One region of the Serpentinicella alkaliphila genome, then DNA from elsewhere that is predicted to be linked to it. Evidence: riboswitches for the same ligand, from Rfam matches in the RefSeq annotation. Region 1 holds a riboswitch; each other region holds the start of a gene.

The links. Region 1 has a riboswitch for cyclic di-GMP ahead of HZR23_RS08095 (carboxypeptidase-like regulatory domain-containing protein). Riboswitches for the same ligand answer to the same signal wherever they lie in the genome.
Region 2: it holds a riboswitch for cyclic di-GMP, as region 1 does, so the genes downstream of both, HZR23_RS15675 (Flp family type IVb pilin) here and HZR23_RS08095 (carboxypeptidase-like regulatory domain-containing protein) in region 1, are expected to answer to the same signal.
Region 3: it holds a riboswitch for cyclic di-GMP, as region 1 does, so the genes downstream of both, HZR23_RS15540 (EAL domain-containing protein) here and HZR23_RS08095 (carboxypeptidase-like regulatory domain-containing protein) in region 1, are expected to answer to the same signal.

The regions. Positions count from the first base shown of each region.
Region 1 is NZ_CP058648.1:1,598,021-1,606,070, reverse strand. Features, by position in the region: gene HZR23_RS08110 (sortase) at 24-272, opposite strand; gene HZR23_RS08105 (IS1634 family transposase) at 394-2,106, shown strand; gene HZR23_RS08100 (class D sortase) at 2,284-2,910, opposite strand; gene HZR23_RS08095 (carboxypeptidase-like regulatory domain-containing protein) at 2,976-4,613, opposite strand; cyclic di-GMP riboswitch class II at 4,644-4,728, opposite strand; cyclic di-GMP riboswitch class II at 4,731-4,813, opposite strand; cyclic di-GMP riboswitch class I at 4,956-5,037, opposite strand; gene HZR23_RS08090 (FxsA family protein) at 5,407-5,802, opposite strand; gene pyk (pyruvate kinase) at 5,970-7,739, opposite strand; gene pfkA (6-phosphofructokinase) at 7,747-8,050, opposite strand, start outside.
Region 2 is NZ_CP058648.1:3,070,678-3,078,727, reverse strand. Features, by position in the region: gene spoVAD (stage V sporulation protein AD) at 1-847, shown strand, start outside; gene spoVAE (stage V sporulation protein AE) at 861-1,214, shown strand; gene HZR23_RS15695 (DUF1657 domain-containing protein) at 1,240-1,446, shown strand; gene HZR23_RS15690 (hypothetical protein) at 1,563-2,066, shown strand; gene speD (adenosylmethionine decarboxylase) at 2,094-2,921, opposite strand; gene HZR23_RS15680 (hypothetical protein) at 3,089-3,862, shown strand; cyclic di-GMP riboswitch class I at 3,969-4,054, shown strand; gene HZR23_RS15675 (Flp family type IVb pilin) at 4,186-4,377, shown strand; gene HZR23_RS15670 (A24 family peptidase) at 4,440-4,946, shown strand; gene HZR23_RS15665 (TadE/TadG family type IV pilus assembly protein) at 4,949-5,350, shown strand; gene HZR23_RS15660 (TadE/TadG family type IV pilus assembly protein) at 5,361-6,266, shown strand; gene cpaB (Flp pilus assembly protein CpaB) at 6,284-7,000, shown strand; gene HZR23_RS15650 (response regulator) at 7,030-8,050, shown strand, end outside.
Region 3 is NZ_CP058648.1:3,046,938-3,054,987, reverse strand. Features, by position in the region: gene HZR23_RS15565 (ABC transporter permease) at 1-685, shown strand, start outside; gene HZR23_RS15560 (nucleoside recognition domain-containing protein) at 754-1,182, shown strand; gene HZR23_RS15555 (nucleoside recognition domain-containing protein) at 1,179-1,661, shown strand; tRNA gene HZR23_RS15550 (tRNA-Thr) at 1,768-1,844, shown strand; gene HZR23_RS15545 (transposase) at 1,943-3,475, opposite strand; cyclic di-GMP riboswitch class I at 3,740-3,827, shown strand; gene HZR23_RS15540 (EAL domain-containing protein) at 3,948-6,374, shown strand; gene HZR23_RS15535 (MarR family winged helix-turn-helix transcriptional regulator) at 6,832-7,269, shown strand; gene HZR23_RS15530 (sigma 54-interacting transcriptional regulator) at 7,339-8,050, shown strand, end outside.

The DNA.
Region 1 (8,050 bases):
AATTAAATTTTTTACATTGCTTTTTACATTTTTGCATGAATAATTATTCGATGTGTTGGATTATTTATAGGGTCGCATGTAATTAGTGACAATATTCTATCTTTGCTATTACGATTAAGCACAGACAAATCTGTAGGTTCTACAAATTTTTTTAGATATATTGTGTATTCATGTTTTTCACCTTTTGTAGTTATAACAATCTTATCTCCTGCTTCTAACTCCTCTAGTCTATTAAACAACACCCCGTATTTACGTCCCCGGGTCTTTGACAGTTGAATAATAAAAAAAATCGCTAAAGCTTTGAAAAGGCTTTATTTTTTTGTAAATTTTCTCAAATATTTCTTTCGTATTTTATCGTATTGTGTTATAATATAGATAACTGGGGGTGTTATTATGAGATTATCACTTTCTAAATCTAAAAATGCTACTTCACTTTATGTGATAAAGGATATAATTGAAAAAAATAAGCGTACTACTAAAATTGTTGAAAAACTAGGTACATATGATGAGCTTCTTAACAAATTAAACGGGGAAGACCCTATTGAATGGGCTAAGAAATATATCGATGAACTTAATAAAAAAGAAAAAGAAGAAAATAGTACAATCATGGTTCAATACTCGCCTACAAAACTTATTGGTAAAGATAAGCAACAGTCTTTTAATGGAGGCTATCTATTTCTTCAAAAGATTTATCATGATCTAGGAATTCACAAAATCTGTAAAGAGATTTCCAATCGCCATAAATTCACTTTTAATCTTGACTCCATACTATCTAGACTTTTATATGGTAGGATTATCTTTCCTGGTTCTAAGCTTTCCACCTATAACCTATCTACTAGATTTTTAGAAAAACCTGATTTTGATATTCAACATATTTATAGAGCACTTGAAGTTATTTCTAAGGAAACTGATTATATTCAATCGGAGCTTTATAATAATAGTTATAAACTTTCTAAGCGTAATTCAGGAATTCTTTATTATGACTGTACGAATTACTTCTTTGAGATTGAGCAAGAGCAAGGCTTAAAACAGTATGGGTATTCAAAGGAACACAAACCTAATCCTATCGTACAAATGGGTCTTTTTATGGATGGGGATGGTATTCCACTAGCATTTAGCATTACTAAAGGTAATACTAATGAACAGCTCACTTTAAAGCCTTTAGAACAGAAGATACTTAATGATTTCAAACTCTCAAAGTTTGTCGTATGCACAGATGCTGGACTAGCGTCAAATGACAATAGGAAATTTAATGATCAAGGTGGACGTGCTTTTATAACCACTCAGTCAATCAAAAAACTTAAAAAACATCTTAAAGAATGGGCACTTTCTAGCGAAGGATGGAGTTTAAGTGGTAGTAGTAAGGTTTTCGATATCTCTGATATTGAAGAAGACAATTTTGCAGATATTACTTTTTATAAAGAGCGATGGATTAAAGAAAATGGTTTGGAACAAAAGCTAATTGTAACTTATTCAATTAAATATAGAGACTATCAAAGAAAAATTCGAAATAAACAAATTGAGCGTGCTGTTAAGGTAATAGAAAACAATCCATCAAAACTCAACAAGTGTAATCAGAACGATTACAAAAGATTTATAGGAAAAACAAGCGTTACATCAGATGGTGAGGTGGCAGAAAAGGACCTCTATCGACTGGATTCAGATATTATATCAAAAGAAGAGGCATATGATGGTTTTTATGCTGTATGCACAAATTTAGAAGATGAAGCTTCTGAAATTATTAAAGTTAATCATAAACGTTGGGAGATTGAAGAATGCTTTAGAATTATGAAAAGTGAATTTAAGGCAAGACCAGTGTACTTAACAAGAGATGATCGTATAGAAGCACACTTTACAACTTGTTTCTTGGCAATGGTGCTTTATAGATATCTTGAAAAACACTTAGATAACAAGTTCACCTGTACTGAAATCATACGAGAGTTAAGGGGTATGAATTTTTATGAAATCCTTGGCGATGGCTATATTCCAACTTACACACGCACAGATTTTACAGATGCACTTCATGAGGCTTTTGGCTTCAGAACGGATTATCAAATAATAAAAAACACACATATGAAAAATATTTTTAAAGATACGAAAAGATAAAAAAATTACGCACTTTTTGGACAAATATATAAAGCTTGTAACCTACTATTTATAACAGGTTACAAGCTTTTTTTCTTTATTAACTGTCAAAGATGGGATAAATGATAATTATACCATATATTTTTGAAAATAATCAAATATTTTTCTACAATATAATTAAATTTTTTACATTGCTTTTTACATTTTTGCATGAATAATTATTCGATGTGTTGGATTATTTATAGGGTCGCATGTAATTAGTGTCAATATTCTATCTTTGCTATTACGATTAAGCACAGACAAATCTGTAGGTTCTACAAATTTTTTTAGATATATTGTGTATTCATGTTTTTCACCTTTTGTAGTTATAACAATCTTATCTCCTGCTTCTAACTCCTCTAGTCTATTAAACAACACCCCGTATTTACGTCCCCTGTGAGCTGCAATGACACTATTACCTATTTCTCCCGGAAAATTTGTTCCACTTAAATGACCTGCAGCTTTTCTTAAATTACTACTGCTTGTACCAAGTAAAATAGGTAATCTAAGATTAATTTTAGCAATTTCTATAGTTCCAAGCAAATTGCTACTATTATTTACAACTTCTTCCATTCTTTCAATAGTATCAACTTCTTGTTCTTCAAAATAATCTAACTCTTCATAGAAAAATTCATTTAACAACTGATAATCCTCTATTACAGACTCTGCAATATCTACTTGATTTAGAAGATTCTGTTGCCAATATGATTGGTAGAAATTATTAAAAAAAGGATATAACATTGTTAAGATTCCTATAGTAATAAAAATATAACTCATTTTCTTCATAACGATCCCCCATATAAAAATAGAGGGGTATTTCTCCCCTCTATGAAGTTGATTAAATAACTAAATTAGATCGATTCTTTTCTTAATTTAAATCCAACTACTGCAAGTAGTAATCCGAAAATCACAAACTCTAATGGATTTATTTCCCCTGTTTTTGGTAATGTAACTATTCCAAGAGGAATTTCTTCATCTAAAAGAATCAATTCTTCCTCGTCATCACCATCTATATCAAAGTCTACTATTGCTAATGGGATTTCTTCATCTAATAAATCTATTATTGGATCAAGAGGATCAACTACCGGAGGATCAACTACCGGAGGATCAACTACCGGAGGATCAACCACTTGTAGCCGTTTATTAACAAAATCAATTTGATAGGATTCATTTACTCGTTCTGCCTCTCCTACTTTTATTTGGAATGCAAGTTGTGAATTAGTCGGAATTGAGTTTGCGTCCCAGTACATTTGGGAGTTTCCAGTTAATATAAATCCATTATCCAAATTATATCCTCTAATCCATAGATTTCCGACACCCACTCCGTTTCCAATAGCTACAGATGTCTCAGAAATGCTTTCTCCGTTTAATACAATATCTGAGATTTTTATTCCAGAATCAGGTTTCGTGGCTCTTGTCCGTATGACAATATCTTTAACTGATTCGCCTGTACTGTAGGTCAAGGTACCTGCGTTACCTACCGTAAAACTAACTAGACCATTATCGTATCTTAATTCGAAAGGTACTTTTTCTCCACCATTTGCCCAGCTAAAGTTTCCTTGTGACTGAACAGAGCCTTGATTTGGCGTATGAATATTAATTTCATGGGTTGCGTTTCCACCAAGATCTCCTATTCTACCTTCAGCTACAAATGTTTCAGTAAATATACTTGTCATATTTTGATCTAACCCCAGCTGTAGTGTTCCTTTTTCGTAAGGTATAGTATAGAGTCCAGATCCTAAATTAATAGTTTGAGATAATTCAGTTATATTCTGCCATCCACTAGGGATTTCTTCTGTTACAATGTAAGTTCCCGTTGGAGCATTATTCAAAGTGAATTGATATTTGCCGTCTTCATTTGTCTGAGTTTCGTGTTTTATTTCTCCAGGTCCTGTGAGTATGATTTTCCAATCCTCCAAAGGTTTATTTGTTTCACCAGTTATTTCTTCAAACTTGAAGCCCGAAATAGTGTAGATGGATACCAGTTGCCCTTCCGAGTTTTCTACAAAAATAATTGCAGGAGAATCATCATCATCGTCATCTACCGGTGTTTGCCCAAAGAAGAAAACAACATGACTTATATCTTTGTTGTCTGGTGCTACTAGCCCAAACCCACTAGTTGCTCCACTTCCATAATCATATTCTAGAGCGTTAGGTCCACCCTTCACCCAAATTCTAGAAATTGGGGGTCCTGAGATTAAAGACCAATCAAACTGTTGACTTGTAGTATTTTGCATATACACTGTCCCAATTACTGTTTTACCGAAAGGAGCATTAAAATTGCCTGGCGAAGTTTCTCCAGAGAACATTTCATATATTCCTTCCTGTGGTACACCATTTATTTTGAATGTTCCTTCCTGCCAACTCCAATTTTTTCTAATGATCAAAGTTGGACTAGCAGCCAATACGCTTAGTGTACTACCAAATGTTAGAATTAAAGTCATAATTACTGCTAACATAGATTTGATAATTGATTTATTCTTTCTCATACATCTCTCTCCTCTCTTTAAACAATTCGTCTAAAGAAAGGTCGGTTGCACTACTTGCTCCATACAACCTCAAGTGCCCATGTGAAAGGTGTACTTCATAGCATCCCTTTCTTACTAATCAAGAAAGGTCGGTTGCACTACTCGCTCCCCGTACTTAAAGTGCCCAAATACAAAGTACGTTTCATAGCTTCCTTTTTGACAACTACATCATTCTATTATCCTTTGTGTGATAGTATGTCCGACAAAAGAAATGTGTATATGTAATCACCATACTGTCACCTGATACTAGCCCACCCCCCTAGTTTAAAGATTATTTGATTAGTTATAATAAAAACCTTTCCCTTCGGTAGCTCAGCTGCAATACTAATCGATTAGGCCTGTAGCTTTGCGTCCCGTTGTTTCCAATGGTTTGCCATTTCGGAGAAAAGTCTTTTGTGTCATTCATTATTTTGTCATATCATTTACTCATACTACAATATATACTAATTATTTTAAGCTATATTATTAACCACTTTAATATCTTATATAACTATTCATATGCTTATATTATATTTTTATTAATACCACCTTTTAATTGATATCTATCATATTTTTAGTTTTTTTATGTATATTTTTTATATCCTTTATCATTCTTTAAGGAGCTTATATATGATTATATTTCAAAGAATAAAGACACAAAAAAAGAGAGCACAATATATGTGCTCAAAAAAATATAGAATCAGTTTACCTCTTCTTTACCAAAGAAATAATCATCTGTGAATTATTTACCAAAACTTAATATAATATACAATTTTTATTTTCTAAAATAGAAGTGAAGCGTACCTTCATGAATCATATTCTTAATTTTCCTCTTTATAGTAGCTATAATTACCTGTCTTGTCGGACTAATTACTAGTATAAATCCAACTGTATCTGTTAATATTCCAGGAGTTAGTAGCATAGCCCCACCTACAATCACACATAATCCATTAATCAATTCATCCGCTGGAACCCTTCCATTACTAAGGTCAAGTTTAATTCTTCTAATTATACCTTTGCCTTCACTTTTTGATAAAAACGCCCCTACAACGCCAGTTACCAACACAATGATTATTGTATATTGGAAACCAATATACTGACCTAGCCTGAATAGGATCATCAGTTCAACAATAGGTACAACGGTAAATAAAAGCATTAATTTAAAAAGCATACGACCACCTCTACATTCTAATTTACTATATGTAAAAAAAAGAGTTTGCTTAATAGCAAACTCGGAACTATAATCTTATTCGATTATATAAAAGGGGAGATTCTTTAGTATATTATATGATAGGATATATTTTTGGTGTCACTTTATATAAATAATTTTATCCTATACTACATAACTCGGGTTTTCCCGCTATATATTAATCCAGTTTTTGAGTCTACTGTAATAACATCTCCATTATTGAGTTTTTTAGTCGCCCCATGAGCACCAACAACTGTTGGTATGCCAAGACTAAGCCCAACAATAGCAGCGTGACTTGTTAATCCACCAACCTCAGCGATAATTGCTCCTGCCTTTTCAATTAATGGCATAAATTCCTTCTCGGTTGCTTGAGTAACTAATATATTACCATGGTCAAACTCAACTTCATCAACCTTATCAATATCAACTATAATGGCTTTACCGGTGTATGCCCTTTTACCCATTCCAACACCGGATAATAGCACATCACCTACTATATGTACTTTTAATAGATTTGTAGTACCCGAAACCCCTACAGGTACTCCTGCAGTTATTATTATTAGTTCACCGCGTTTAATATATCCAACCTGTAATGCTTTTTCTACAGATTTATCTATTACATCATCAGTTGAAGATAGCTCTTCAATTAGTACGCTATTTACTCCCCAAACTAAGCTCAATTTTCTCTGAACTGCTTCCTGAGCTGTAGTTGCTATGATTGGTGCTCTAGGTCTAAATTTTGAAACCATTCTTGCAGTATAGCCAGAAGAGGTTGCAGTAATAATTGCAGATGCACCTAAATCAATTGCGGTACTGCATGTTGCATAGCTCATGGCATCGGTTACAGTTGTTTCCTTATCAATAATTTTGTTCCTTAATAATTCCCTATAGTCTATTGCACTTTCGGTTCTTAAAGCTATATTTGCCATTGTTTTTACTGCCTCAACCGGATACTTCCCAGCTGCTGTTTCACCCGATAACATTATTGCATCAGTACCGTCAAATATTGCATTAGCTATATCCGTAACCTCTGCTCTTGTAGGCCTTGGATTTCTCATCATTGAATCAAGCATTTGAGTGGCAGTAATTACTGGTTTGCCAAGTCTATTACATTTCTTAATAATATCTTTTTGTACTAAAGGAATTTCTTCAGGTGGGATTTCAACACCTAAATCCCCTCTTGCAACCATTATTCCATCAGATACATCTATTATTTCATCGACATTATCTACGCCCTCTTGATTTTCTATCTTTGAAATAATTTGTATATGATTTGCATGATTATCTTCTAGTAACTTTCTGATTTCCAATACATCCGAAGCTTTTCTTACAAATGAAGCAGCTATGAAGTCAATGTTCATTTCTATTCCAAATAAAATATCTTCTATATCTTTTTTTGTTATTGCTGGAAGGTTTATTTTTACATTTGGTATATTTACACCTTTTCTATCTTTTATAACCCCGGAGTTTTTAACTAAGCACTCAATATCAGTATTATTTAAAACCTGTAATACCTCTAATTCAACTAGTCCATCGTCAATTAATATTGTATTACCTGGAATAACATCCCCTGGAAGTCCATCGTAGCTTACACTAAATCTATTATTATCTCCTAGTATATCCTCTGTAGTAACAATTACCCTTTGCCCCTCATTTAATATGTACTCTGACTCTTTAAATTTTCCAGTTCTTATCTCTGGACCTTTTGTGTCTAGTATTATGGCAATTGGTAAAGAAAGTTCTTCTCTTACTTCTTTAACTATATCAATTGTTTTTTTGTGTTCTTCATGGATTCCATGAGAGAAATTTAATCTCGCAACATTCAACCCACTCTCTACTAATTTCTTAAAAACTTCCTTCTTATTACTTGATGGGCCCAAAGTACATACAATCTTAGTCTTCCTCATGGTCATGGTAATTCCTCCCCTATCTTGATAGTATATCTGCTAAATCATAAGCAGATTTATCAAATCTCTTTTCTGTTTTTAATGCCATATCTATGTCTTTAGCAATAATATCATTTCCATTCACACCTACAACTTTATTTTCCTCTCCATCTAATAATATGTCTACCGCCTTAGCTCCCATTTTACTTGCAAGTATTCTATCAAAGGCCGTTGGGCTACCACCTCTTTGAATATATCCTAATATTGTAGTCCTAGTTTCTATGCCTGTTATATCCTGAATTGACTTTGCAAGATCTATTGCACTACCAGCCCCCTCTGCTAGC
Region 2 (8,050 bases), 1.5 Mb from region 1:
GGCAGAAAAAGTTATGTTAGAACAAGCATGTCAAAAGGCAATAGATAAAGCAAACCTAAAAAAGGAAGACATACAGTTTTTACTAAGTGGAGACTTAATGAATCAAATAATATCTAGTAGCTTTGCTGCTAGAACATTAGGAATTCCATTCTTAGGGATATTTGGTGCATGCTCTAGTTCAATGCAAGGTTTAGCATTAGCAGCCCAATTAGTAAATAGTGGAGCAGCAAATTATGTAGTAGCAAGTGCCAGTAGCCATAACTCTTCTGTAGAGAAACAATTTAGATATCCAACTGAGTATGGTGCACAAAAACCACCAACTTCTCAGTGGACAGTGACTGGTGCAGGTGCATCTGTAGTTGCAAAGGAAGGAAAAGGGCCCAGAGTTACTTCAGCTACTATTGGAAGAGTTATTGATATGGGACTGTCAGATCCATTTAACATGGGTGCAGCCATGGCACCAGCAGCTGTGGAGACTATAGAAGCCCATTTCCGAGATTTAAATATAGAGCCAGATTATTATGATTTAATAGCAACTGGTGATTTAGGATTGGTTGGACATCAAATAGCTGCGGATTTATTAAAAGAGCATGGAGTAATAATACCAGAGAAAATACTGGTGGATTGTGGGCTTATGATTTATAAAAAAGATCAGCCAGTGATAGCAGGTGGAAGTGGATGTGCATGTTCTGCTACTGTAACATATGGACATTTTATGAATCGTATGAATAGTGGAGAATTAAAGAAAATTTTAGTAGTAGCTACAGGGGCTTTACTATCTCCATTATCATATCAACAAAAAGAGAGTATTCCTTGTGTTGCCCATGCTGTATCAATAGAAATGTAGAAGAGGTGGTATTTTGGAAAAGTTTATTTGGGCATTTATAGTTGGTGGCGGTATTTGTGTAATAGGACAATTAATGATAGATGTATTAAGGTTAACTCCAGCCCACACTACAGTTAGTTTAGTTGTTGTAGGGGCGATACTAGGAGGGTTAGGATTATATGAGCCCCTTATTAAGTTTGCGGGTGCCGGAGCTTCAGTACCAATTAGTAGTTTTGGAAATGCTTTAGTTAAAGGGGCTTTTGCTGAATCACAAAAATCCGGTATTGTAGGGATTTTGACAGGGATCTTTGAAGTTACAAGTGCTGGAATATCATCAGCAATTATCTTTGGTTTTCTTGTAGCCTTATTTTTTAGGCCAAAAGGTTAAGTATATATACGAAGGAGGTGATTAAGTGACAGTAGGAACTCAAATGCAGCAGGTAATGGCTGGGATTCAAAGTGCATCTGCATCTCTTAAAACTTTTGCTCTTCAAACTGAAGATAAAAAAGCAAAGCAAGATTTTCAATCAATTGCTCAAAGTTTAGATAATGCACTTCAAACATTAGAACAGAGAAATAAATATATCCAAAGTCAGGAGCCACAATATAAGCAACAATAAATAAAAAAGCTGATAGTATATCAGCTTTTTTACAAAATTCCGCTACAAAGATAAGTTTATTAATAATATATTTATTGGACACGAATATATTATTAAAATAAATAATTGTGGAGGGGGTGTGGATAATAAAAAAGGCATTTTTTATTATATTTGTATTTATTATATTTTCTAATGTTTTAGGATGCAGATATGCAGAGGAAACAAATAGTAATAATAAGAAGTACATGGCTGCTAATGGATGGTCAATTTTATATCCATCCACTTGGGATAGGGTAGAGGACTCTTTTATTCAAGAAACATCCACAGGACAGATAATACAATTTAGTAGTGAAAGAAAAGAACTATTGGATTTATTTGATTGGATTGATAATGATATTGAAATAAAATTATCTTCAAAGGAAGCAAGCAATAGTTTGTTTGAGCCTGTAAGAGTTGATAAACTAAATGACATAACAATTTATGAGTATACAGTTCAGTCAGATAAAGATGGAATAACACGTTTGCTTAAAACAACAATTTTTTATGACGGTAATATGATGTATGAGTTTTATGGAGCATTACCTGATATTGAAGGTGAAATATATGAAGCAATTATTAATTCATTTAAATTAGAACAATAAAAAAGGAAGAGGTGAATTATCACCTCTTCAAACTTTTGGTATATTTCTACCGTAGAATATTTCAGTCATTTCGTGTTTTAATCTTTGTTTTATTCGTTTTCTTTCCTTAGGTATAAGCTCCTTCTTAGATACACCAAATAAATAGTTATCAAGCTCGAATTGTTTAAGTATCATTTTTGTATGGAAAATATTCTCCTGATAAATATTCACATCTATCATATGGTAAAGTTCTTTAGTCTCGGATGCTATATAGTTCTGAATAGAGTTTATTTTGTGATCAATAAAATATTTTTTTCCTGTAATGTCACGTGTAAAGCCTCTGACTCTATAATCAATAGTAATGATATCTGAATCAAAGCTGTGAATAAGATAATTTAAAGCCTTCAATGGAGAAATCTTTCCACAGGTGGATACATCAATATCAGCTCTAAATGTACTAATACCTTTATCTGGGTCACTCTCAGGATAAGTATGAACGGTGATATGACTTTTATCCAAGTGACCTACAACTGATTCAGGTAGTGGTCCAGGAGACTCATTATCATCAAAATGTTCAGCATCTTTAGGATGAATCTCCCCTTCAGAGACTAAAATTGTTACACTGGCTCCTTGAGGATCATAATCTTGTTTAGCGATATTTAGAACATTAGCTCCGATAATGTTTGCAACATTAGTAAGGATATTAGTAAGTCTCTCAGCATTATATTGTTCATCAATATATTCTATATAGCCTTTTCTGTCTTCCTCTGTTCTAGCATAGCAGATGTCATAAATATTAAAGCTTAGGGTTTTAGTTAAATTATTAAAACCATATAGCTTTAATTTTTTAATCGTTTTTATTTTCAATCTAAGCACCTCAATTCATAATTATTAAGCAAAATATTTAATATATTATAATTTATTATTTGTTTGTTGGGGTATTTTTATTTAGTAAATACCCTAACAAAATAATTATAATCGATAAAAAAATTATTCAAAATCAAATATTGGGGCAAAATAAATTATGAGAAAGGAGTAATTGTATGTTGAGATATAATAAAACAAGAGCCTATGTTAATATGATTACTTTCATATTACTATTAATAGCCAATGGTTTAGCAAATTATTTACCTTTAAACAATCGGACCACTGGTGAAATAGCAGAAAGGTTTCCAATCTATTTTATACCTGCTCCATATGTATTTTATATTTGGATATTGATTTATGCATTGCTTTTTTGTTTTACAATTTTTCAAATGCTTAAATCACAAAGAAAAAACCCGTTTATTAATTTAGTTAGTTATTGGTTTGCTTTAAGTTCAGTATTAAATATAGCTTGGCTATTTTTTTGGCACTATGAATATTTTGTACTTTCTTTTTTTACTTTAGTAGCACTTATTTTAGTATTAACTGTAATTTATTCTAACATAAACCAACCAAATTTACGAGCATACTTTGAAGATAAAATATTAGTTAAATATCCTTTTATAATATATTTGGCTTGGATATGTGTAGCAGCAATTTCTAATTTTAATATTATGTTGTATTCATTGAATTGGAATAGGTTTGGAATGAGCCTAGAATACTGGACTATTATAATGCTGAGTTTGGCAACATTAATATCTGCAATAGTAACATTAATTTATAAAGACATATTATTTAGCCTAGTATTTATTTGGGCATTTTTCGGAATAGCATATAGATTTCTTACGATTCCAATTATTTCAAGGCCTAGCTGGTTAATGAGTGGTATTTTAGCTATTGTTATAATTGTTACTATGGTTAAAAGGCGTAGGAGAAAATCCTTATACTATTAATACGATATGCCCAGTATATTAGTGCTATTTGTTCATTATAATTTAGGAATATTGGAATATTTACTCCTTGAAATCTGTCGAATATAATAATATCAAGAAGTAAAACAAAATATTTTGGCAAAGCTATCGAAAGGTAGTGACGCAAAGCTAAAGGGGCTAAGGTGACAATCACTATGCCAGCCAGTTGCGAGGGTATATATTTATCCTGTTTTCTAAAATATAACCCACTCGTCAACGGATGAGTGGTTTTTTTTAACAGGTACCCCAGCAGCTGTTCCTAGAACAGTAGTCTAAACAAAAAATTAAATTAGGGGGTAAGAAAAATGAACGTATTAAAAAGGTTATGGAAAGAAGAAGAAGGACAAGGTATGACGGAATATGGATTAATAATTGGAATTGTATCAGTTCTACTTATAACTGTATTAGTAGCCTTTAGAGGTAAATTAGTTGAAATCTTTGAGAGTATAACTAATAACCCACAACTTAATGAAGCAACGAGTCCAAGTCAAAGTTAGCATAATTAAAGAAAGGTCCTACTTAATAGTAGGACCTATTTTTTAAAAAAGGATGTGAGATTATGGAAAACATTATCGTTGGTGTAACTCTTTTAATCTGCTTTGTTACAGATCTAAAGGAAAGAAAAATATATAATAAAGTACTACTACCAGCATTAATTATAGGTATAGGAATGAATATATGGAAAGATGGTTTAATAGGCTTGAAAATCAGTGGATTCGGTTTTTTAATGGGCCTTTTTTTTCTAATTATTCCTTTTATATATGGTGGTATTGGTGCCGGAGATGTAAAACTATTAGCAACAATAGGAGCAATAAAAGGACCGAAGTTCATATTCTATACTTTTTTAGCAACGGGAATTACAGGTGGTATCATTGCATTAGCAATATTAGTTTATAGAAAAAAAGTGTTTAGAACACTAAAAAATATAATCTTAGGTCTTAAGTTGATGATTATCTCTAAGTTTAAAATAATTTCATTTATTGGGGATGAAGACAAATATATGTTCCCCTATGGAGTTGCTATATCAATAGGTGCAATGCTTGCATTTTGCATATTGGGGGCGTAGGGATGCTAATAAGACTAAAGAAAGAAAATAGAGGACAGGCATTAGTTGAACTAGCCTTGGTTTTGCCAATACTTCTTCTCTTAGTTTTTGGAATAGTAGAGTTTGGTAGAATATTTGGTACATATCTAATGGTTACACATGGAGCAAGGGAAGGTGCAAGGGCCGCAGCGGTAGGAACAGAAGATACGGAGATTATTTCTTTAGTGAAAAACAGAACCTCAGCACTCCAATTAAATGATAGTAAAGTAGTTGTTAATATATCACCTGGTCAAATTTCTAGAGTTAGAGGGAATGGGATTACAGTAAAAGTAGAGTATCCTGTACAAATTTATGCACCATTTATTTCGGTATTTACAGGGGGTTCATATAAGGTTTCATCACAAGTAACGATGAGGTATGAGTAGGAGGTAGCCTATGATACGTAGATTATTAAATAATGAGAACGGAAGTACAGTAATTATTGTAGCCTTATTAATGGTAGTACTAATAGGATGCGTTGCATTAGTTGTTGATGGTGGTTTGTTGTATATAACAGAAGCTAAAATTTCAAATGCAATAGATGCCGCTGCTTTAGCTGGAGTACAAGAGCTACCATACTCTCCAACTATGGCAGTAGATAAAGCTAAAGAGTATGCCGCTACTAATGGTATAAATCCAGAAAAATTAAATGTAGAAATATTTAATAATAACAGAGGAATTAAAGTCGAATATGAAAGGAAAGTTGAGCTTTTATTTGCAAAAATTTTAGGATTTGGCATTGGAAATGTAGATGGTAGCGCTATTGCACAGGTGGCACCTATAGTTGGTGCAAGTGGGGCAGTGCCACTTGGAATTCAAAATTATAACTTTGTATTTGGTCAAACCTATACCCTAAAGGTAGGGGGAGGCGATGGTAGTACAGGTTGGTTTGGAGCCTTAGCCCTTTCTAAGCCAGGAGCAAAGGTTTATGAAGATAATCTCACCTATGGTTTTAAAGGAAGTATTAGAATTGGAGATATATTAGATATTGAAACCGGTAACATGTCTAATCCTACTAAAAGAGCCATCGACTATAGGATTGGAAGGTGTAATCATACGCCTTTTTGTAATGCTGAAAAATTTAATCCAAACTGTGACAGACTCTTAAAAGTACCTGTAATAGAATTTATAGAAAGTAAAAAGGTTAAAGTTCTAGGTTTTTCAGTATTTTTAGTAGATGCAGTTACTGGCCAAGGTAACGATAGTATAATAACAGGAAAATTTGTTAGAACCGTAACCTCTGGAGAGATAGATTATAACGGGCCTGATTATGGTTTATATGGAACTAAACTTACGCACTAATGAATGGGGGACAATATATGAAAAACAAAGTAGTGTTTATTTTAGCAATAGCCTTTGGATTAATAGCAGCCATATTAACCTATACATATTTAAATAACTTTAAAAAGACTATAGATACTACTGAATATGTAGAAATAGTAGTAGCAAAACAAGTAATTCCTGAGAAGACAGTAATTACAGGGAATATGTTAGAGCATAGGAAGATACCTTCAAAATATAAGCATGCAAATGAGGTATTAGAAATAAGAGACGTAGTAGGTAGAATATCTTTAGTGGATTTTACTGTCGGACAAAGCATCTTCAATAATCAAATTGTTGAGCGTGGAGATTACAAAGAAGGTCTAGCATATATGATACCAGAGGGTAAAAGGGCTATGTCAGTGCCTGTTGATGAAGTAAGTGGTGTTTCTGGACTAATAAGGCCTGGGGACAAGGTAGATATTATTTCCGTAATTTCTATTGATATTACGAATAATCAATCAAAACCCCACTCACTTGCAGTACTTCAGGATATAGAAGTTTTAGCTATAGGAAAAGCATTAACTATACGTACAGGAGAAAATGCTCAGAATCCAGTAGACGCTAAAACTGTAACTTTAGCAGTGTCATTAGAAGAGTCTATACAGTTGCAGATGGCTAATCAAAGAGGAACGATTAATTTATTACTACGTTCTCCTATAGACGATTCAAAATTCTATTCAAAACCTTTTATAGCAGAAGACTTTCTTAAATAACTAGTAATGTAATGTTGGGAGGTGTAATTATGGACAAAATAAGAGTGTTAATAGCTAGTGATTTAGTTGCAAATGAAGGATATTATTTAAATGTATTTTCTTCAACTGAAGATTTGAAAATAGTAGCTGAGGTAAATAATGGAGAAATGGCTATTAAGAAAACTGAGCAATTGCTTCCTGATGTTTTAATTGTTGATTTGAATATGTCAGCTCCAGATGGCATAACTGTGACAGAAAAAGTAGTTTCAAGATATCCCAATATTCCAACAATAATCATAAGTGATAGAAGAGACTTAGAATATTTTAAAAAGGCTATGCAGGCCGGGGCTAAGGACTATTTAGTTAAACCATTTCTTGATGAAGAACTTACTGATTGTATTAGAAGAGTATATCATAATGAAAAAAAGAAATTGGCAGCTTTAGAAAATTCTAAAATTCTAAATGTTAAGCATAAACATAAAGCACCTCAAATCGTTACGGTATTTGGGACTAAGGGTGGTGCAGGGAAAACAACTTTATCAGTAAATTTGGCTATTCAAATAGCAAAGGAGACCATGAAAAAAGTTGTATTAGTAGATTTAGATTTGCAGTTTGGTGATGTAGCTGTATTTCTAAATATTTTACCAAAGAAAAGCATTTCTGAATTAGTGCAAGAGAGAAATAAAATTGATATTGACCTATTAGAAAGCTATTTAATCCCCCATCTATCTGGAATAAAAATATTACCTGCTCCAATTAGACCTGAGGATTCAGAACTAATAAATGCAGAAAATGTGCTCGAGATATTAACAGTACTTAGAAATCATTATGATTACGTGATAATAGATACTCCTCCTTTTTTTCATGAAACTACTTTAGGTGCCTTGGATATTTCAAATCAGATAGTTTTAATTATGTCTATGGATCTACCTGCAATTAAAAATATGAAGTTAAGCTTGGATCTTTTAGATACATTACATTATAAAGATAAAACAAAGTTGGTTTTAAATAGGGCTTCTGAAGATTTTGGGATTACTCCTCGGGATGTTGAGAATACGTTAGAGTTTAATT
Region 3 (8,050 bases), 1.4 Mb from region 1:
GTCTTATTGGTATCCGGAACAACTAATGAAACTTAAACATAGGCAAATTAATGGTGCTGTTGAAATTGGTGGGGATAGTCTAGGGAATATGGGATTAGGCTCAGGATATATTGGTATAATTATAACTTTCCTAGTATTATCATTAGGGTATATATTTACAACAATAGTAACAGAAAAAAGAGAGGGAACTTTAATAAGACTATATTTATCCCTAAGTGAAATGGAAATTATACTAGGCTATCTATTATCAATGATGTTCTTTTTAATTGTTCAAATTTTAATTTTACATTTAATTTTTAGTAAGGTATTTAATATCTTCTATGGTATTCCGATTTACTCCTTTTTTATTATAATGCTTTTATATAGCATCTATATTTCGTCTATAGTAATGACTATAGCAATTAGGATGAATATTACAGAGAGTTTAAATAGTTATTATTCAATAGTAGTTATTCTAACATCAATTGTTGGAGGATGTTTTTGGCCAGTAGAACTTCTTTCCCGTCCATTTCAGTACATAGCTCTATTTACTCCTCAAGGTCTATTTTTATACATTATTAAACTTACTAGAATCGGGGCTTATTTTGAGGTAATAGCATATTCCCTATTAATAATTACTATTAGCATTCTACTTATTCGTTATAGCGCTAAAAAGCTTTCTATAATTATTCAAGGTGAAATATAATGTTTAAACTGCTATAATTATTATAATTTATTAAAGATAACGTCTAGCTTAAGGAGGAAGCTCATTTAATGATATTAATAAAATCAATAAAAACAGGATTTATAAAAGGGATAGAAACTACTTGGATGTTAGGAAAAGTGGTAGTCCCTGTATACTTAATAGTTACAATATTGAAATATACACCTGTAATTGATTGGATTACTATTCTGTTTACACCACTTATGACCCTATTCAATTTACCAGGTGAGGCAGCTATAATTCTGGTCCTAGGGAATGTTTTAAATATTTATGCAGCTATAGGTGCAATAAGTGCAATTAATCTAAGTACCATGGAAGTGACTGTAATCTCAATAATGCTTTCTTTCTCACATTCACTATTAATCGAGACGGCAGTTACTAAAAAATTAGGTATAGGGGTAAAAAAGGTTGTTTTAATAAGAGTTGGGCTAGCCGTGATATCAGGGATAGTTGTAGGTCAATTAGGAGGACTATTATGATTATTGAAATTTTAAAAGAAGGTATTATAGGAAGCTTTAACTCAGTTTACTCTATAGCAATGATTGTATTTCCAATTATGATAGGACTCCAAATATTGAAGGATTTTAAGGTTTTAGATAAAATAGCAAATATGTTTAGATTTGTGACAAAGCTATTTAATATTTCTGTAGATGCAGTATTTCCACTATTAGTTGGGGTCATTTTTGGTATTTCCTATGGAGCAGGAGTTATTATTCAAAGTTCTAAAGAAGGAGATATATCCTATAGAGATTTATTTTTAATATCTGTATTTCTAATTACTTGTCATGCTGTTATAGAGGATACTCTAATTTTCGTTGCAGTGGGTGCTAACGGCTATTTTTTATTAGGGGTCAGACTTATTTCAGCAATTTTATTAACTTATGTATTGGCTAAAAGAAAAATAGAGGATGAAGAGAATAGCATACAAAAGGAAGAATGCATAGTTATAAATGAATAATATGTGAATAATTCACAAATACTATATTGTCAAAAAGTATTTACATACAAAAAAAATTATTATATAATTTCATTTATGGGATTTGATTTGTCCCATAAATATATGTGCTGATGTAGCTCAGGCGGTAGAGCACTTCCTTGGTAAGGAAGAGGTTCGTGGGTTCAAGTCCCATCATCAGCTCCAATAAAATTCTCTAAAATGCGCCTTTTGATGAAGAGTATCATGGGGTGCATTTGCTATTTTTTGCTTACTAATCATACGTTAATTTAATTATACATGAGTTATGCAGTTGACTCCATATACTGGGAATTTTGCACAGTAAACCAACCTAACAATAAATTCTTCGGCCAAAATTTATCAATAAGTCTTGCAAATTGCCTAACTTCTGTGTCAAAATGTACTTGTATAGTTTGAAAGCATTGCTGTGCTTTTATAACGATACGGTATGTGGCGTTGAAAAAGTTTCGGACCATTTCGCCGTGGGTGAAGCCTTCTTCAGCGCCTTTATTATTGAGTTCCCATCTTGCATAGACAAGTAAAGTTTCTGCTGTAAAAATGAGCTCAATATGGGCGTAATGATGACTTTCCGACGTTGAGTGGCAAGAATTCAACCCCAGTTCTTGTTTTGCAGTTCTAAAAAAAACCTCAATGCTCCAACGCTTAATATATGCATCTAAAGCTTCTTCAGGATTATCGACCCTATTACTAATCAAAAGGTAAGCCCCACGATATGTAGCTGCAACCTCTTTGTTTTTCTCAAATTCATCCTTCATCATTTCAGTATCTTCTTTGAGTCTTGTAGCTACAACTGCTGCAATAGGCGTATAACGATACTTAGTTACTACTTTACCCTGCTTTCCAACTAAACGGTAGGGTAACTTGATATAAATATTAGGTATGGATATAGCACTTACTTTATCTTTGGCACCACTAATAAGAAGTTTGAAAAAAACTTCTTTAATAAGCATTGAAGGCTTTACAGGGATAAAGCGTTCTCGGCCTGTAATATTCTCAATTTCTTTTCGATAAAGTGCTGTATTACGTTTTGCCTTAGTAACCCAATCATATTGATGATCTGTGAGCCAATTAAAAAAGTCTTTGCATAAAAACCAGCGGTCCATGGCAACCCATAGTACCCCTGTGTAAATCCGGCGAATATCCATTAGCATTTCTTTTGAAAGATCTATTTTTGTCTGTTTTTCATCGCTATTTTCTACCTTACGCCAAATACGCCAAAACAATGGATATTTAAGTCCGTTCTTTAATACAACAGTTGTAGCAACTATATTCATACACCAGATATTTATTTTAATGGAGCTATCATATAACCAACAAAGGAAAGGGATTTTCTTTCCATGGGCATGAGCCACCTTTGTATCATCAAGTACAATAACATCTCCTTCAGTAAATGCAGTTTCTTCTTCTTGTTGTAGTCTTTGTACTCTTTTAAAACTAAATAAACCCCAATTATAATCAGTTGTAAAAAAGCGGCTAAAGGTATATTGAGCCATTTTAAGATTCCGAAACATCGGTTGTAATAAGCTATCCTTAGTAGCATAATCAGAAATACGTGAGACAGAATTTTTATTAGCAATAAGTCCTACCACATAAGCAAAAGCAATAAGCCAAGTGGGTACACCATTACGTTTTACAATACCCGATTGCGTAAGCAGAAGTGAAAAATCAAATTTATCCCAAATTGCTTTTAAAACTGGCGTTCCGCCCCCATTTCCTTGTTGTAAATTTCTATATTTCGGTTTCCCAAGAGTCATATTTATCACCCATTCATCAAGAGTAATGGCTATTAATACCATTCACTTTGATTATTGGGGCGGGTTTAAAAAGTCAAGTCTTTTTTGCTATTTCAAGACATATAAAACAAAAATATTTTTTAGTATATTATAATATACGATACATCAGTCTTATTTACATTTATTTACACGAACTGCATAACTCATGAATTATATACAAATATACCAATATATACCGATTTGTATCGACAAAATACGACAGATTTCTTAACTATTTTGATGTAAAATGTTGCTAAACTAGTTAATATTTAATATACTTAAAGTACACGATGAAAATAGCAAACTTATTGAAAGATAGGGACGCAAAGCCTTGGGTCTAAGGGTTATATTAGCCTATGATTGCCAGGTTGCCAAAACGTAAACAAAACTTTATTTAATATAAAATTTGTTTTGATATTTGGCACTGATTACAGTGCTTCTTTTTATAGTTAACTTAAATTTGATTGTACAACTCTACTAATAAGGGGAAAGAGCTATGTCAAAAGTTAATAACCTAAAAAACAGCACCGTAAATAAGAATAAATTAATATATTGGCCATTACTGATAGGGGTTATAGCTATTTTAACTGTAAGTTTAGCCAGTTATTTTATAAGCAAAAACCTACTAATTAAGCAATTAGAACAAGATGGTATAAATATGGCTAAGATAACCACTAAGAAAATAAGTAGTGGTATTTTATCAGTTGAAATAATTAATAATTTAATAGATGATAAAATTAAATTATCAGGAAAAACTGTTCTAAAAAATAGAGAAAATTTAAGTAATGAGCTCTTAATAAAGATTGCTGAGGATTTTAACATAGATGAAATAAATTGGTATAGCCCTCAGGGGAGTGTAGTATACTCAAACTTAAAAGAACACATCGGTTGGACTCCCCCAGCAGATCATAATGTACAATATTTTAAAAGTAGTGATGATTTAGAATTAGTTGAAGAAATAAGAGCCTGTACTATAATAGGAAATCATTTTAAATATGGATACTTTAAAGATAGTGAAGGAGCATTTGCTCAGGTAGGGATTATAGCTAGTAAAATTCAGGAGCTCACAAATTCATTTAGCTATCAGCAAATAGTAGATAGCTTAGCTAATGAAGATACGGTTCTTTATGCCCTTATATTAGACAAAAATTTAAAAGCTATAGCTGACTCTGATTATGAGGATATAGGACTTATATATGAAAATGATGAGGAATACATAAATGCACTTGATGGCAAACTTTCAGGGGTAATATGGCATTATGATAGAATAGGTCAAAATGTATTAGAAATTGCTGCTCCTATTTATAGGGGAAATGATATTATTGGTATTTTAGGTATAGGTTTATCTATGGAAAATGTTTATTCTTCCATATATTTTATCATATTAAGCTTTACAATTATTACAGTTATAATGGTATTGTTTTTTTATTGGATTCAAAAAAGAAATGTAATACAACCTATAAGACAATTAGACGAGAATATTAAGCAAATAGATATAGAAAACAATCTAGACTATATATTGCCATTACCAGAACGAGATACTTTTATTGGTCTATTCTCAACAATTAATAATTTAATTTATAGGGTTAATAAGTCTTTTCACCAATTAAAGGAGAAGGAAGAATATATAAGTCATATAGCCTATCACGACCCACTAACAAACCTACCTAATAGAAGGCTGTTTACAGAAAAACTGGAAAGTGAGTTAAACAGTAATAGAAGTGGTGCGGTAATGATATTAGATATTGATAATTTTAAAGGGATTAATGATACTTTGGGTCATATTTTCGGTGATAAGGTTTTACAAAAGGTAGCGGATAATCTTTTGGAAATAAAAGAAGAAAATATCTATTTATCTAAATTTGGTGGTGATGAATTTTTAATCCTTTTAACCGGTGAAGATGATATTACTAAAATAGAAAATTATGTTATAAGAATTATGGCTGCCGTAAGTACTAAGCTAGAAATAGAAGGTCACGATATTTACTTAACCTGTAGTCTAGGGGTTACTTTATATCCTATAAATAGTAATAATGTTGATCAGTTGATTATGAACGCTGATATGGCCTTATATAGCGTAAAAAGTACCGGTAAAAATAACTACATGTTCTTTAGTGAAGAGATGGTAGATAAAGTAAATCAAAAAATTACAGTTGAAAATATCCTTCGAAAGGCATTGAAAGACAATGGGTTTAAGCTTTTATATCAACCCCAAGTATGCACATTTACAGGAAATATAGTTGGATTTGAAGCACTACTAAGAATTAAAGATGAAAATGTATCCCCTGGGCAGTTTATTCCAGTAGCAGAAGAAACTCGAATGATTATTGAGATTGGAAGGTGGATAACCGAAGAGGTAATAAATCAAATTAATTCTTGGAAAATTAAAGGTCTAGATATTAAACCTATAGCAATAAATTTCTCAGCGGTACAATTAGATGATGAAGATTATTTCATATTTTTAAAGAATAAGCTAGAAGAAAACCGTATAGAAGCTAAATACATTGAAATTGAAATAACTGAAAGTCTATTTATGGAAAGAAAAGATAAGACAATAGAATTTTTAAAACAACTAAGGTCTCTAGGGGTTAAGATCGCATTGGATGATTTTGGTACTGGCTATTCATCTTTAAGTTATCTTACATTTTTACCTGTAGATAAACTTAAAATTGATAAAACTTTAAGCGATAGATACCTAGAACTAAATAATTCTAAAGTAATTGAAGGAGTAATTTCTTTAGCTCATAGCCTAGATTTAGAGGTAGTAGCAGAAGGAATAGAAGATTTAGAGCAATATAATCAGTTACAAATAAGCAAATGTAATTATATTCAAGGTTATTTATTTAGTAGGCCATTAGAAGTCGAAGCAGTTGAAAAAATATATTATGATAACCTTTTAGAAAAAATTAATTATTCAAGATAGTGTTAACTATAAAGAAAAGTAGTTGCTATTGGGGGGTAGCAACTACTTTTCAAAAACTTTAAATATGAATTTATGTTTGGTATTTAATAGTATAAACATTTTTAATTTATTCATTCTGTAAAATAAAAAAATTATAAATAAACATTAGGGTATCTATCAGTAAAGAATCAATATTTAGTATTTTTGAATAAAAACTAAATTTGATAACAAACTAATATAGTCAACAAATAGTTTTGTATCAAATTAATACGTAATAATCTTATTCACAAAATAAAAAACTTGTCTTTTTGTTAGTTATTTTGATAAAATTATAGTACATATTTCCTATTAATTGGATTAGGAATTTTTAAAATTTTTAGAATAGTAAATAAACTCACGGATCTCTATTGAAATTAAAGGGTTTGAAGGTTATAATAAAATATAGTGAAAATTTAACATGAAAAGTTGGGGACATTAAATGAAAGATAAATATATAGTTTATTTTATAAGTAAAACGAAGAAAAAGATGACAAAGTATATAGAAGAAAAATTGTATGAGTATGAAATTCATGATATGGTTCCATCCTATGGTAATATTTTAAGAGCCTTATATGAGAATAATGGGAAACTGAATATGAAAGAGATTGGTCAGTTAGTTGGTAAAGATAAATCTACTGTTACTGCTCTGGTTAATAAATTAATTAAGTTAGGATATATTAGAAAAGATGAATGTCAAGAAGATAGACGTATTTCCTATATTACCCTTTCTAAAAAAGGTAGAGAAATTCAAGGCAAATTCGAGCAGATATCGGCGGACGTTTCTGCCACTGCATATAAAGGCTTTACTCCAGAAGAAAAAGAAACCTTCTTAAGGCTTTTAAAAAAATTAAATAATAATTTTGGAACATCAAAATAGACCACCAGTTGTACTGGTGGTTTTTTAAAATATCAAAGATTAAAAATTCGTTTCTGGCGAGGTGATCAAATGCAGATTAAGGAAATAATGAGCAGTAAAGTTATGTACCTTAAAGATAGCAATACAATAGAAGATGCAATGAAACTGTTTGCTAAAGAGGATATAGATGTAATTTTTATTAATAGTGATAATAGTTTTAATTATGTTACGAAAAAAGATTTAATAAGCTTTATACTAAAGGGCTGCTCGAATAAAACTCTGTTATTAAATGTAAATTACAATGATTATGAGAAAGTGAATGAAAACACTAATATTAGGAAAATCAACAAAATAGAGAAAGAGTACATAGCTGTTATAGACAATAAGGGAAAGCCTATAGGAATAGTAAAGAAGGATGAAGTAAATAGGGTGAAACAGATGAAAATCCTTTCTTTTGAACTAGATGCAGTCATAGAATCATCCTATGATGGTATATATATAACTGATGGACAAGCGAATACATTAAAGGTAAATAAAGCATATGAAAGAATAACCGGTATTAATAGAAAAGAAATGTTAGGCAAAAATATGAAAGAGTTAGTAAAAAAGGGATATATTTCACAATCTGTTACCCTACTAGTCTTAAAAAGACAGGCAGTAACAACGATAGAGCAGGAATTTAGTACTAGAAAAAAAGTTCTTGCAACTGGTACCCCAATTTTTGATGAAGAAGGCAATATTTTAATGGTGGTAACTAATATAAGAGATGTAACAGAATTGGTAGAGCTTAGGAGTCAATTAG